4 regions of the Bariatricus sp. SGI.161 genome follow, and region 1 is predicted to be linked to each of the others. Evidence: predicted binding sites of a transcription regulator. Region 1 holds the regulator's gene; each other region holds the start of a gene.
What was found. Region 1 encodes Rex, which represses fermentation and respiration genes when NADH is low (regulators of the CRP and FNR family bind a similar motif). Its sites were predicted from a motif close to ATTGTTAANTANTTAACAAT; they were not measured.
Positions count from the first base shown of each region.

Region 2: ACQRBH_RS08545 (DRTGG domain-containing protein) is a predicted target of Rex. The motif match lies at 1,421-1,440, and genes of this name have one in related genera.
Region 3: ACQRBH_RS07250 (4Fe-4S dicluster domain-containing protein) is a predicted target of Rex. The motif match lies at 1,918-1,937, and genes of this name have one in related genera.
Region 4: ACQRBH_RS03225 (dihydrodipicolinate reductase) is a predicted target of Rex. The motif match lies at 2,185-2,204, and genes of this name have one in related genera.

Region 1 is NZ_JBNPLX010000008.1:36,823-40,637, forward strand. Features, by position in the region: gene abc-f (ribosomal protection-like ABC-F family protein) at 1-1,308, opposite strand, end outside; gene ACQRBH_RS06465 (redox-sensing transcriptional repressor Rex) at 1,439-2,083, shown strand; gene ACQRBH_RS06470 (NAD(P)H-hydrate dehydratase) at 2,173-3,708, shown strand; gene alr (alanine racemase) at 3,674-3,815, shown strand, end outside.
Region 2 is NZ_JBNPLX010000011.1:87,970-91,784, forward strand. Features, by position in the region: gene ACQRBH_RS08535 ([Fe-Fe] hydrogenase large subunit C-terminal domain-containing protein) at 1-530, opposite strand, end outside; gene ACQRBH_RS08540 (ATP-binding protein) at 550-972, opposite strand; gene ACQRBH_RS08545 (DRTGG domain-containing protein) at 977-1,321, opposite strand; gene ACQRBH_RS08550 (complex I 24 kDa subunit family protein) at 1,600-2,094, shown strand; gene ACQRBH_RS08555 (ATP-binding protein) at 2,097-2,654, shown strand; gene ACQRBH_RS08560 ((2Fe-2S) ferredoxin domain-containing protein) at 2,673-3,047, shown strand; gene nuoF (NADH-quinone oxidoreductase subunit NuoF) at 3,067-3,815, shown strand, end outside.
Region 3 is NZ_JBNPLX010000009.1:74,808-78,622, forward strand. Features, by position in the region: gene ACQRBH_RS07240 (homocysteine S-methyltransferase family protein) at 1-849, shown strand, start outside; gene asnA (aspartate--ammonia ligase) at 874-1,881, shown strand; gene ACQRBH_RS07250 (4Fe-4S dicluster domain-containing protein) at 1,994-3,505, shown strand; gene alaS (alanine--tRNA ligase) at 3,669-3,815, shown strand, end outside.
Region 4 is NZ_JBNPLX010000003.1:153,507-157,321, reverse strand. Features, by position in the region: gene ACQRBH_RS03245 (LysR family transcriptional regulator) at 1-157, opposite strand, end outside; partial or broken gene ACQRBH_RS03240 (Hsp70 family protein) at 265-645, shown strand; gene ACQRBH_RS03235 (HD domain-containing protein) at 803-1,285, shown strand; gene ACQRBH_RS03230 (MerR family transcriptional regulator) at 1,304-2,137, shown strand; gene ACQRBH_RS03225 (dihydrodipicolinate reductase) at 2,241-3,329, shown strand; gene ACQRBH_RS03220 (hypothetical protein) at 3,436-3,672, opposite strand; gene ACQRBH_RS03215 (DegV family protein) at 3,669-3,815, opposite strand, start outside.

The DNA.
Region 1 (3,815 bases):
ATCCCCAGTAAATAAAAAAGCGGCCAGCATATTTCTGATCTTCGTGTTAGTCAAATCCGGATAATCATCTGAAATTTCGTCAAAAATGGTTTTGTCCATATGTAGTACATGGTGTTCCTGATCATAGTATCCGATCGCTACATTAGTTCCCAATGTAAATGTACCGGAATCTGCTGATATTACCTGATTTAAGATTTTTAAAAGTGTTGTTTTCCCCGTTCCATTGTCACCGATGATTGCAACATGTTCCCCGCGTTTAATGTCAAAACTTATAGCTTGAAACAGAACTTGATTTGGAAATGATTTACTTAGATGTTCAACAGACAGAACATCGTTACCGCTGACACAAGAAGGCTCTAATGTTAAGTGAATCTCATTATTTGCTTCCAAGGGTTTCTCTACAGGACGGATCTTTTCCAACATCTTTTCACGGCTTTCTGCACGTTTGATAGATTTCTCACGATTAAAAGAACGAAGCTTTTCAATTACGGCTTCCTGATGCTTTATTTCTTGCTGCTGATTTAAATATTCTTTTATCTGAGCATCACGAAGCTGCTGCTTTTTGGCAGCATAATCACTGTAATTTCCATTATAAGTCATCAATTTTCCAGATTCGATTTCTAAAACCTTAGTCACTACTTTGTTCAAAAAGTAACGGTCATGAGATACGATCAGAACGGCTCCTGGATAATTCAGAAGATAAGTTTCTAACCAAGCTATGGAGTTTAGATCCAAGTGGTTAGTAGGCTCGTCCAAAAGCAAGATATCTGGCTTGGTGAGCAATAATTTACCAAGAGAGACGCGGGTTTTCTGACCCCCAGAAAGGGTATCTACGGGTTTAGAAAAATCATTTTCTGTAAAACCAAGACCTTTTAATACCCCGTTAATCTCACTTTCATATGCATAACCATTCTGGCGTTCAAAAGAAGCTGTCAGACGATTATATGTTTCAAGGCGTGATGTCAATGCATCACCTTCTAAATGTTTTAATTCTAATTCGATGGAACGGATCTGTGTTTCCATTTCGATGATATCAGATTTGGCAAGTTTCACTTCTTCATAGATAGTGCTTCCACTTTGCATGGCCTGATGCTGTGCAAGATATCCCAAGGTTTTGCCTTTGGTTAAAATTACTTCTCCGCGGTCAGAAGGAAGCTCGCCTACAATCATTTTAAAAAGCGTTGATTTTCCCGCTCCATTGGGACCAACAAGAGCTGCTTTTTCGTGATCTTCTATATGAAAAGAACCGTCAGCGATAATCACTTTTTCGCCGAAAGATTTACTGATTCCGTGACATGCTAATATCATATTATTTTCATATCCTCCTTATTCACTCGTTTTCATTATAGCGAAAATAGGACAAAATACAACTAAAAGTTTGACTTTGTTCACACAATTCTATATAATATTTCTTAGAATGAAATGGAAGGTGAGACTATTGGAAGAGAGAGAGATTTCCCAGGCGGTCATCCGTAGATTGCCACGATACTATCGATACTTAGGAGAGCTACTTGAAAATGGAGTGGAGCGTATCTCGTCTAACGATTTGAGTAAGCGTATGAAAGTGACTGCATCTCAGATTCGTCAGGATCTTAACAATTTTGGTGGGTTCGGTCAGCAGGGCTATGGTTATAACGTTAAATATTTGTATACAGAGATTGGTAAGATTCTTGGCTTGGAAGAGGCGCATAATATGATTATTATAGGAGCTGGTAATTTGGGGCAGGCTCTTGCTAATTATGCAGCTTTTGAGAAGAGAGGATTTGTATTAAAAGGAATTTTTGATGTCAACCCAAGATTGGTGGGTGTTTCAATCAGGGGCGTGCCGATTCGTATGATGGATGAGTTAAAGACATTTGTCCAACAAAATGATGTTGAGATTGCAGTTTTGACTATTCCAAAGGATAAGGCAATTGAAGTGGCTAATATGCTGGTAGACAATGGTGTTCGTGCAATTTGGAATTTTGCCCATACAGATTTGAATCTGCCGGATCATATTATTGTTGAGAATGTACACTTGTCTGAAAGCTTAATGCAGTTATCATACAATATTAGCCGATATAACGAAGAACATAAGAAATAAAAGCAAAGACGTGTAATGACTGGCATGCGCAGACGGGCTGGTTTTTACACGTCCTTTTATATTATAAAATGAACTTGGAAGGTGAGATTATGCGATATCTGCTTAATGGAAATCAAATGAAAAAGGCGGATCAATATACAATACAGGAACTGGGAATTCCGTCTATGGAGTTAATGGAGCGTGCTGCAAAGAGATGTGTAGAGACTATGGAGGCGGAAAAGCTTGATCTGTCCAAAGCGTGTATCGTATGTGGTTCAGGGAATAATGGTGGTGATGGATTTGCGATAGCGAGACTTTTAAAGGAAAAAGGATATCCTGTGACAGTTTGTTTTGTAGGAAATGAATCTCATCGTACGGATGAAACAAAACAGCAGATGAGTAAATTAAGGGAAACAGGTGTTGAGATATTCAAAGAGTACAAAGAAGATGAATATAGTATCATAATAGATGCGATGTTCGGTGTTGGACTTAGCCGTGAGATTATAGGAAAATATTTTCAGATTATTCAGAAGATGAATGAAGCAAAGGCTGTAAAATTTGCTGTAGATATGCCATCTGGAATATCTGCGAATCATGGAAGTGTCCTTGGAATTGCTTTCCGTGCAGATATTACGGTGACTTTTCAAATAGAAAAGCTGGGACTTGCAATCTATCCCGGAAAGGAATATTCTGGTAAAGTGATTGTAGCTGATATCGGAATCCATACGGAAAAAATAATTGCTACCGAAAAAACGGCATATACTTATGAGAAGAAGGAATATTGTAAATTTCTGCCAGCCAGAAAAGAAAATTCGAATAAAGGGACATATGGGAAGTTACTTGTAATTGCAGGAAGTAAAGGTATGTCTGGAGCGGCTTATCTGAATGCAAAAGCGGCATATATGTCTGGAGCAGGACTGGTACAGATCTATACACCGGAAGAAAATAGGATTATTTTACAGCAGCTCCTTCCGGAAGCAATTATTACAACTTATGACATTTTTGATAAGACTGAGTTGTTAAATCTTTTAACATGGGCAGATGCAGTTTGTATTGGATCTGGAATTGGAATCAGTGAGCGTTCCAGGAGAATATTGAAGGCAACTCTTGAGCATGTGAAAGTACCTTGTCTGATTGATGCAGATGGTTTGAACCTGATTGCGGAGCATAACGCTTATCTTCAAAAGATTCATCATACAGATTTTGTGATAACACCACATATGAAAGAGATGTCACGGCTGTTACATATAAGTGTAGAGGAATTAAAACAACATAGGATGGATATACTGGATTCATTTGTTCAAAAAAGTCAATGGACTTGTGTACTGAAAGATGCCAGAACTATTGTTGCATCAGTTTCTGAAGGAAACTATGTAAATATGTCGGGTAATTCGGCAATGGCAAAAGCTGGTTCTGGAGATGTACTGGCGGGAATAATAGCTGCGCTTTTGGCGCAAGGACTCAGTTGTAGGAAAGCCGCTGTTTTGGGAGCATACCTACATGGAAGAGCAGGTGATTATGCCCGTATCGATAAAGGAAGTTATAGTGTTTTGGCAAGAAATTTGACGGAGTATCTATCCAATGCATTTAAAGAGCAGGAGGAGGTAAAAAGTGAAGAATTATACGAGAGTCTGTGTAAGGATTGATCTTGATGCAATAGAATATAATATTGAGATGATGAAGGCAAATATACAAGATGGTGTTAAAATGCTGGCAGTTATTAAAACGGATGGATATGGGCATGGAGCTGTTC
Region 2 (3,815 bases), on a different contig from region 1:
ATAGCTCTTTTTCGTGCAATTTCTGCAGCGACTTCTACGGGTGGCTTTAATGGGAGAAGCCTTGGAATCAGCGTTGGGAATTTCACACGAATGATTCTTACAATGGTAGGGCATGCGGTGCTGATGAAAGGTGCTTCATCAATATGTTCCTGAATATATGCGTGAGAAGCTTCAGAGACAAGTTCGGCGGCAGCGCTGACCTCAAAAACATCATCAAAGCCCATGGAAAGCAGGGCATTCAGTACAATATCAATGTTCTTAAGATTATTAAATTGTGAGTAGAGTGAAGGTGCTGGTAGAGCAACCGTATATTTGTATTTTTTGATTTCGTCAACGGAATCATAGATTGCCACTTTTGCGTGATGTGGACAATACCTGAGGCAACGGCCGCAATCTACGCAAAATTTCGGGTTGATCTTTGCCTTCCCATTCTGTACGCGTATGGCTTGGGTAGGACAGTATTTAATGCAGTTGATACACCCTGTGCAGGCTTTTTTATCCAGTTGTACAGAATTAATGAATTTGTTCAAAAGTTTCCCTCCCTACAGTTTAAAAATGCACATCCATGGTGACTGTAGTGCCTACTCCTATCGTTGAGTCAATGTTCATGTAATCTGAGTATTTCTTCATGTTGGGGAGTCCCATTCCAGCACCGAAGCCAAGAGCGCGAACCTCTTCCGGTGCAGTGGAATATCCCTGTTCCATTGCTTTATCAATATCCGCAATCCCTGGGCCAACATCTGCAAGGATCATGCGAATATTATCTGGTGCGATCTCGACCTTGATCGTGCCGCCATTGGCATGAATGACCATGTTGATCTCACCTTCATACATAGCAATTGCGACCTTGCGTATCACATTATTGTCGATTCCCATCACTTTTAGTTTGTTTTTTACATCACTGCTGGCTTCCCCGGCGCGTGTGAAGTCATCTCCAGAGATAACGTAATTAAATACAAGTTTTTCACACATGAAGTTATACACCTCCAAGTAATCCATTGCTGTATAGTATGCCACATGATGTGAACATGTCGTGGCGTGTACAGAGTATGACAATCCCTTTTTCTTCTGCCAGAGTCAGAATGTTGGAGTCTGGGATTTTATTTCTTACAAATATAATACAGACAATGTCAAGCATCTCGGCGGTCCGTACGACCTGTGGATTACACAGACCAGTAATTAAGGCGGAGTGTTCATCGGCGTAGGCAAGGACATCACTCATCATATCGGATGAGAAAGCATAATGTACTTCACTGTCCAGACAATTATTGCCATAAAGAACATCCGCATCTAACAAAGTTTTTATTCTTTCGATTGTCATAAATACCTCCCGAATGGATAGATTTATTTTAGTATAGCATTGCAAAAAGATGAATTCAACCATGAAATTGTACAAAATACACAAAAAATGGTTTCTAAAATTGAAAATATTTTAACAATATGATAGTGAAATAACAAACGAAGCTGTCGGAAAATTAACTAAATTACATGAGAAAAAGCTATAGATTTTTGGAAATTTGTATGCTAGAATGAAAAAATGAAATGAGTTTTCTGGTGAAAACGACAAAATTTGACAATAACTAAGGGAGGTAAAAGAGAATGCTTTCTAAAAAATCTACAGTTCAGTTCAATGGAACGGAAGAACAAAAAAAAGAACTGTTAGAGATGATTCATGAACTGAAAGACGAAAAAGGTTCCTTGATGCCGATTATGCAAAGGGCTCAGGATATTTATGGATATCTGCCTATTGAGGTTCAGACAATCATTTCTGATGAAACGGGTATTCCATTAGAGAAGATCTATGGAGTTGCCACATTCTATTCTCAGTTTAACTTGAACCCAAAAGGACGTTATCGTATATCTGTCTGTCTTGGTACAGCTTGCTATGTAAAAGGTTCTGGTGATATTTACAATAAGCTGATGGAAAAACTGGGAATCGTAGGAGGAGAATGTACTCCAGATGGTAAATTTTCCCTGGATGCCTGTCGTTGTGTAGGAGCCTGCGGACTGGCACCAGTCATGATGGTTAATGATGAAGTATACGGCCGGCTTACAGTAGATGATATTGATGATATTCTGGCCAAATATGAATAGATATGATGACAGAAATTGCATTGAATATTCTGGATGTTACAGAAAACTCTGTGCGTGCTGGAGCCAGCTACATAGAGATTAGTGTCATAGCAAATACAGAAAAGGACATTCTTGAAGTATCGGTAATTGATAATGGATGTGGAATGAGTGAGGAGCAAGTGAAAAAGGTGACGGACCCTTTCTACACGACAAGAACGACCCGTAGAGTTGGCCTTGGTATTCCTTTTTTTAAACAGGCAGCTGAGAGTACCGGGGGAAGCTTTTCGATTTGCTCGAAGGAACAGGAAGGCACCTGTGTAAAGGCAGTATTTGGATTGTCTCATATTGACAGGATGCCGTTGGGTGACATTAATTCGACTATTTATACACTGGTAGTATTCAATGAATCAATTGATTTTCATTATAAATATGAATATGACGGTAAAGGATTTGTGCTTGATACAAAGGAAATGAAGAATATATTAGGCGGCTTGTCGTTCAAAGATGCTGAAGTGTCTCAGTTTATTCGGGAATATCTGGATACGAATAAGGCAGAAGTGGATGACGGGAAAACATTATGACGTAAAGGGAGGAAAGGTATGAAATCTCTGGAAGAATTAAAAGCAATAAGAGAAAAAAATCAAGGAAAAGTCGGTGTCCGCTCTGAAAGTGAGACACAGACCAGAGTCGTTGTTGGTATGGCGACTTGTGGAATTGCAAGTGGTGCAAGACCGGTGCTTACGGCTCTATCAGATGCAGTGCAGAAGGAATATTTGACGGATAAGATTAGTGTGACTCCAACAGGATGTATTGGATTATGCCAGTATGAGCCAATTGTTGAAGTATTGGAACCAGGAAAAGAAAAAGTAACTTATGTGAAGATGAATCCTGAGAAAGCGATGGAGGTATTTGAACTTCATCTGAAGAAGGGACAGGTCGTTACAAAATACACATTAGGGGCGCAGCAATTATAAGTAAAGGAGGTATAGGTCTATGTATCGTTCGCACGTTTTGGTATGTGGTGGAACAGGATGTACTTCCTCAGGCAGCCAGAAGATCAGAGAAAGACTTGTAGAAGAGATTAAGAAAAACGGATTAGAGAATGAAGTTGGTGTTGTTAAGACAGGTTGTTTCGGTTTGTGTGCATTAGGTCCAATTATGATTGTATATCCGGAAGGCTCTTTTTATGCAATGGTAAAGGAAGAAGATATTCCGGAAATTGTATCCGAGCACCTCTTAAAAGGAAGAGTTGTAAAACGTCTTCTTTATGATGAGACAGTAAAGAGCAGTGAAGAGATTCTTCCACTGCAGGAAACACAGTTCTATAAGAAGCAACACAGAGTTGCACTTCGTAACTGTGGTGTTATTAATCCGGAAAATATTGAAGAATATATTGGAACCCGTGGATATGAAGCTCTTGGTACAGTCCTTACAACGATGAAACCGGAAGAGGTTATCCAGATCATTCTGGACAGCGGACTTCGCGGACGTGGCGGAGCAGGATTCCCGACTGGATTGAAATGGAAATTTGCTGCTGCAAATGCTGCAGATCAGAAGTATGTCTGTTGTAATGCTGACGAAGGAGACCCGGGTGCATTTATGGATCGTTCCGTTCTGGAAGGAGATCCGCATGTAGTATTAGAGGCAATGGCAATTGCCGGCTATGCAATCGGAGCATCTCAGGGATATATCTATGTACGTGCTGAGTATCCGATCGCAGTTGAGCGTCTAAATATCGCAAT
Region 3 (3,815 bases), on a different contig from region 1:
AACATCTCTTTTGGACTTCCTTATCGTCCGGCGATTAATTCCAATTTTTATACTATGGCAATGCAGAATGGTCTGAGTGCAGGAATTATTAATCCATCTTCTGAAGATATGATGCGTTCTTATTATTCTTTTTGCGCATTGATGAATTATGATGAAAATTGTGAGGAATATATTCAAAAATATGGAAATCAGCAAATCTCTACGACATCAATAATGTCTTCAGAGCTTACTCTAAAATCTGCAATTGAAAAAGGATTAAAAGAAGAAGCTCATCATGCAACCAGAGAATTGTTAAAGTCCCAAGAACCATTGGAGATTATCAATCAACATTTAATTCCAGCTTTGGACGTTGTAGGAAAGGGGTTTGAAAAAGGAACCATTTTTTTACCGCAATTGTTGATGAGTGCTGATGCAGCAAAGATTGCGTTTGCGGTGCTGAAAGATGTCCTTGCCCAGAACGGCGGAGATGTTCAGAAAAAAGATAAAGTGATTCTGGCAACGGTAAAGGGAGATATCCATGATATAGGGAAAAATATTGTGAAAGTATTGCTGGAAAACTACAGTTTTGATGTGATTGATCTTGGAAAGGATGTTCCACCGGAAACGATTGTAGATTGTGCAATCCGGGAAGATGTCAAGCTGATTGGTTTGAGTGCATTGATGACGACCACGGTTGTCAGCATGGAAGATACAATTAAGCTTCTGCATCAGAAAAAGCCAGAATGTAAAGTTATGGTTGGTGGGGCAGTGCTGAATCAAGATTATGCGGATATGATTGGTGCCGATTTCTATGGGAAAGATGCAATGCAATCAGTGTATTATGCACAGAGAGTGTTTTCAGAAGAATAAAAGAAGGAAAAGAGGAAGAAGAATATGTCATTAATATTACCAGAAAAATATGATCCCCGTCTGGGTGTGCGAGAAACGCAGGAGGCAATCAAGTACATTCGTGATACATTTCAGAAAGAATTAGGGAAGGAAATGAATCTCGAGAGAATCTCAGCACCGTTGTTCGTAGAAAAGAGTAGTGGACTGAATGATAACCTGAATGGTGTGGAACGTCCTGTACAGTTTGATATTGCTGGAATTCCCGGAGAGACTGTAGAGGTGGTACATTCCCTTGCAAAATGGAAACGTATGGCCTTGCATGAGTATGGCTTTCAGCCAGGAGAAGGGTTATATACCAATATGAATGCCATTCGCCGGGACGAAGAACTGGATAACCTCCATTCCTGTTACGTGGACCAGTGGGATTGGGAGAAGGTTATTACGAAGGAAGAACGAAATATTGATACTCTAAAAGAAACTGTGAGAACTATTTTTAAAATCATCAAGCATATGCAGCATGAGGTTTGGTATAAGTATCCCAATGCCGTAAAGAAACTTCCGAATGATGTGTTCTTTATCACCTCTCAGGAATTAGAGGATCGTTATCCGGATAAAACGCCAAAAGAAAGAGAAAATCTGATTACCAAAGAATATGGCTGCGTATTCTTAATGCAGATCGGAGATAAACTGGCAAGTGGAAAACCTCATGATGGACGTGCACCTGATTATGATGACTGGCAGTTAAACGGAGATATTCTGTTCTGGTTTGAGAATCTGAACAGTGCTTTGGAGATTTCCAGTATGGGGATTCGTGTTGATGAAAAATCACTGGAAGAGCAGCTGAAAAAGGCAGGATGCGAGGAGAGAAAAGATCTTCCATATCATCAGATGCTGTTGAATGGAGAATTGCCTTATACAATCGGCGGCGGTATTGGACAATCCAGATTATGTATGCTCCTTTTGGATCGTGCACATGTAGGAGAAGTACAGGCAAGCATCTGGCCAAAAGAGATGCGGGAGACTTGCAGACAACATAATATCTTCCTTCTCTAATTAAGAAAATGTTTTAAAATAGGAACAAGAGAAATGGTTGACAATTCATTAACAAATAATTATAGTTGAATCTGTAAAAAATGATACGTTATACCAGGAGGATATGAGAACTATGATGAGAGGATTGGACACGACAGTTAGAAAACTCAGACGAACAGTATTTGAGGAAGTTGCCAGACTGGGATTTAAGGCGAATGCAGATACTCTGAATGATGATATGGAAGCAATTCCATATAAAATCGTGAATGATGATACGATTAAATACAGAGAGAGTGTTTATCGTGCACGTGCTGTAGTAAGAGAGCGTCTTCGTCTTGCAATGGGCTTATCTCTGCGTCCAGAAAACAAACCGGTTCATCTGACTGCAGGTGTGGAAGCCAGCAACATCTCAGATAAATATTATGAACCGCCGCTTATGCAGGTGATTCCATCAGCCTGTGAAGGATGTCAGGAGAAAGGATATGAAGTCAGCAATATGTGTAAAGGCTGTCTGGCGCATCCATGTATGGAAGTCTGTCCAAGAGGCGCGATCTCTATGGTCAATGGTCGTTCTTTTATCGATCAGGAGAAGTGTATTAGCTGTGGAAAATGTAAAACAGTCTGTCCATATGATGCAATCTCAAAAAAGGAACGTCCATGTGCAAAGGCGTGTGGTGTCTCTGCAATTGAAACAGATGAACAGGGACGTGCAAAAATCAACGTAGATAAATGTGTTTCCTGTGGAATGTGCATGGTAAGCTGTCCGTTTGGAGCTATTTCTGATAAGTCTCAGATTTTCCAACTTGCAAGAGCTCTGACAGAGGGCGATGAGATCGTTGCGGAGATCGCACCGGCATTTGCAGGACAGTTTGGAGATAATATTACGCCGAGAAACTTAAAAGCAGCTCTTCAGGAACTTGGATTTTCTGAAGTATATGAAGTTGCACTGGGTGCTGATATCGGAGCAATCGCTGAGGCACGTCATTATGTACATAAAGTAGCTACCGGAGAATTGCCATTCTTATTAACTTCTTGTTGTCCTTCCTGGGCGATGCTTGCGAAAAAGTATTTCCCAGATATGATTGACCAGGTTTCTCAGGAACTGACACCGATGGTGGCAACTGCCCGTACAATTAAGAAAGAACATCCGAATGCAAGAGTGGTATTTATCGGGCCATGTGCTGCGAAGAAGCTGGAAGCCATGAGAAGAACGGTAAGAAGTGATGTAGATTTTGTTATTACTTTTGAAGAATTGCAGGCAATGTTTGATGCAAAAGATATTGATCTTCTGGAGTATGAAGCAGAATCTTCCTTCCATAATGCAACGGGTGCAGGACGTGGATATGCGGTTGCAGGTGGTGTTGCTGATGCAATTGAACAGTGTGTCAAAGAATATTATCCAGATGTGGAAGTTAAGATTGAACATGCAGAAGGTCTGGCAGAATGTAAGAAGATATTATCTATGGCCAAGGTTGGCAGAATGAATGGATGTCTGATCGAAGGCATGGGATGTCCTGGCGGATGTGTAGCAGGTGCAGGTACCAATCTTCAGGTTGCAAAAGCACAGAAGAAGGTAAAAGAGTTCGTAGATGGTTCTACAAAGAAATTACCTCCAAAAGAATTAGAAGAAATTGAATTAAAGTAACTACAAAGGGGCAAGCGGAGCGTTGACAAACCGCTTGCTTCTCTTTATAATTAAAACTTAGTTATTTAAATATTTTACAGAATCTAAAATATTTCATGTATACGTATGGGTCATATATAGGAATGGGTCATGAATGCATATGAATAGGGAACAGGAGGATATTATGCAGAAATACGGAGTAAATGAATTAAGAAGGATGTTCCTTGAATTTTTTGAGAGTAAAGAACATCTCGCTATGAAAAGTTTTTCATTGGTGCCACATAATGATAAGAGCTTATTGTTGATCAATTCAGGAATGGCACCATTAAAG
Region 4 (3,815 bases), on a different contig from region 1:
TGGTAGAGCGGTCAAATAATGACAGATTCAATTCTTCTTCCAGCTTATGAATGTGTTTGGTAAGGGCAGACTGAGATACGTTCATAATGGCGGCAGTTTCCTGAAAACTGCAAGTTTCCACAAGTGAAACAAACTCTTGTAATACACTGATTTCCATACAAATACCTCCAGATATGTCCAATTGGATTCGAAATAATTTCATAATATAAATTATATCTTATTTACACAGAAAAAACTATCTTTTTATTCCAATTTGGAAATTAAATGTATTCTTATATCAGAATCGACTTGGGAACTACCAATAGTTGTGTGGCTGTCATTGAGAACGGACAGCCCGTCATTATTCCGAACAGTTCGGGAAGCCGGACAACACCGAGCGTGGTCGCATTTGCCAAAAATGGAGAACGTCTTGTAGGGGATACGGCCAGACGGCAGGCAGACACGAATCCGGATCGTACTATCAGTTCTGTGAAAAGACACATGGGAACCGACTGGTGCACAAAGATAGACGGAACGGTCTATAAGCCACAGACAATCAGTGCGATGGTACTGATGCAGCTGAAAAAAGATGCGGAAGCAATTCTGGGAGAAGAGGTTGCAGGGGCAGTCATTACGGTTCCTGCGTATTTTAACGATATCCGGCGGGCTAAAGAGAACCTGGAACGCTCCAGCACAGGCATTCTGCATTATGGAAATTGATTCTGGCGAGAGACTTTTCATTCCCGATGATTTCTGCTATGATGAAGTTGTCTATGGAGACAATCTGAAAGACACGGAACCGTAATCTTAGCAGAAGGAGTGGATGTCTGTGAACAGAAGAAAATTGCAGGTTCTTCAATTGGCAGAGAAGTTGGAGGGTGAGAGCCGACTTGGTATGGAACGAAGATACTATCAGCATGGAGTAACAACGATTTTTCAGCATAGTATCAATGTTGCCTGTGTAAGCTGTAAGATTGCAGAAAAATATCATCTCGATGTAGATTACTATGCCCTGATCAGAGGTGCATTGCTGCATGATTATTTTTTATATGACTGGCATGTAAAGGACAGAAGTCATCGGTTTCATGGATTTACACATCCCAGGAGAGCCCTGGAAAATGCAGACAAGGAATTTCAGCTTACGGAAACAGAAAGAAATATGATCTACTGTCATATGTTTCCTCTGACTCCAATACCACCTAGTACTCAAGAAGCTTGGATCGTGTGTGTCGCTGATAAGATCTGTGCGCTTAGTGAGACGATGATGCCTCTGTTATGTAGATTAAAGGTATATAAAACATTATAGTAAGGATAAGGTTTTACAATGGATTTACAGAGATTAACAATCGGACAGATGGCACAATTGAATCATATATCTGAGCAGACCCTGCGCTTGTATGACAGGGAGGGGCTGCTCAAAGCACAGGAGGTGGATCCGGAAAGCGGATATCGTTATTATCACATCCTGCAGTCGGCAAGAATCGACCTGATCCAGAATATGAAACGGTACGGACTGACATTAAAGCAGATCAAGGATATGCTGGAAAATGATGATGCGGATGTGATCCGGCAGAAACTGGAGATGCAGTCGAAGGACATTGAAGAGCGTCTTCAGCAGTTGACTAGGGTAAAGTGCTCCCTGAATCGGGTACTGGATAACTATAAGCGATACGAAGCGCTGCCGAAGAACGGACAGATATTCCTGGAGTATCAGTCAGAAAGGCAGATCTACAGGTGTGAATGTGAACAGGATTTTTTTGAGCAGGATGAGGCAGGATATGAGTATATGCTGCGCCAGTTAAAACAGCATCTTGTAAGCCACGATATTCCGCTGTCATTATTCTGCAATATCGGAACGATTATCCGTAAAGAGGATCTGAAGTTTGGGAAGCTTACCTCTAAGGAAGTGTTTCTGTTTGTGGATGAACGTATAGATATAAAAGATTGCGAAAGGGTTCCGGCTGCGACTTATGTATGTATGTGTTCCGGTGATTTTTCCCAGGAAGCGGAAAACGCAAGGACATTGCTCGCATATATAGAAGATATGGGATATCAGATCGTCGGAGATTATCTTTGCGAGGCGATCATAGATTTCCCGGTTCTGGAAGAAAAAAAGCGACACATATTCAGTAAGATTCAGATTCCGGTTATTTTATAGCTGAATTTTTAATGAAAAAGTATTGACTTTATACCAACAATAACCACTATGATAATAATATAACAAAGGAACGAAAAATGAGATTATCATAGGAGGTATCAGTATGGATCGTAAAGTTAAGTATGTACAGTATGGATGTGGAAGAATGAGCCGCTGGCTTATGCGCTATGCGATGGAAAAGGGATGTGAACTGCTGGCAGCATTCGATATGAATCCGGCAGTGTTTGGCAAGGATGTCAGTGAGATCATTGGAAATGGATATCCATCTGTTGGAGTAAGCGTCTCTCCGGCAGCAGATGCTGATCGGATCATTGGAGAGTTAAAGCCGGATGTATGTATCATTGCCACCCGCAGCACGGTGGCAGAGCTGGAAGATATCTTTACCATCTGTGCGAAACACGGGGTAAATGCAATTACAACCTGTGAAGAAGCATTATATCCGTGGAATTCTTCACCTGCATTGACGAAGAAGCTGGATGCACTTGCAAAAGAAGGTGGATGTACACTTACAGGTGTTGGCTACTGTGACCTCTTCTGGGGCACCATGGTCACGAATCTGATGGGTTCTTCCTTCCAGGTAAAGAAGATCGTAGGCAGCAGCTGGTATGATGTAGAAGATTATGGAATAGCACTGGCAGAGGGCCATGGAGCAGGACTTTCTCTGGATGAGTTTGAAGAGAAGATTGCAACCTGTAATAAGTGGTCATCTGAGGAGATTAAGGAAAAGGTTGAAAGTGGAGAATACGTTCCGTCTTATATGTGGAACCAGAATGGATGGCTTGCAAGCAAGCTTGGACTTACCATTACTTCTCAGACGCAGAAATGTGTTCCATGCACATGGCCGACAGACCTGGAATCCAAGACACTGGGTACAACGATCAAAGCCGGTGATGCGACAGGAATGCGTGCGATTGTAACGACAGAGACAGCAGAGGGAATTACTCTGGAGACGGAATGTGTCGGCAAGGTATATGCACCGGAAGAATATGATAAGAATGAATGGACGTTGTATGGAGAACCGGATACAACAAGTATCGTCAATCGTCCGGCGACCGTTGAACTTACCTGTGCAACACTGGTCAACCGTATTGCACAGCTGATCGATGCACCGGCAGGTTATGTTACAACAGATCAGTTCCCATATAACGAATATATGCTGAGACCAATCAATGAGTATGTAAAGACAAAGTAAATACAGAATGAAATAAAGGGTCGTTGCACATAGATGATATTCATCCATAGTGCAATGGCTTTTTTTTATGTAGATATCATGATGATTTACACTTCCTTTTTGGTTATCAGGAAATGCTTGAAAATCCGGCAATTCCAAAAGCTGCAGGACCTCCATGAGTTGTAATGACGCCCTGTGCCTGAATCCATTGTATTTCTTTGAATCCACAAGATTTGGCTGTTTCTTCGGCAGCAGTACGTATCTCATCCTGCAGTCCAATCGTATATACCATCCACAGAACGTCGCGCTCCAGACGGTAGCTGTCGGAATAGTCTTCAATAAGTTGTCGGACTACTTTTTTCATCTTTCCCCGGTATTTTTCGTAGCTACAAGTTTACCATCCAGGATTTCAATACATGGATGAATGTGTAAGATGCGGCTTCCAAGACAGACAGCGTTACTGACACGGCCGCCGGCACGCAGGAATTCCAGATTGTCTGGAAGAAA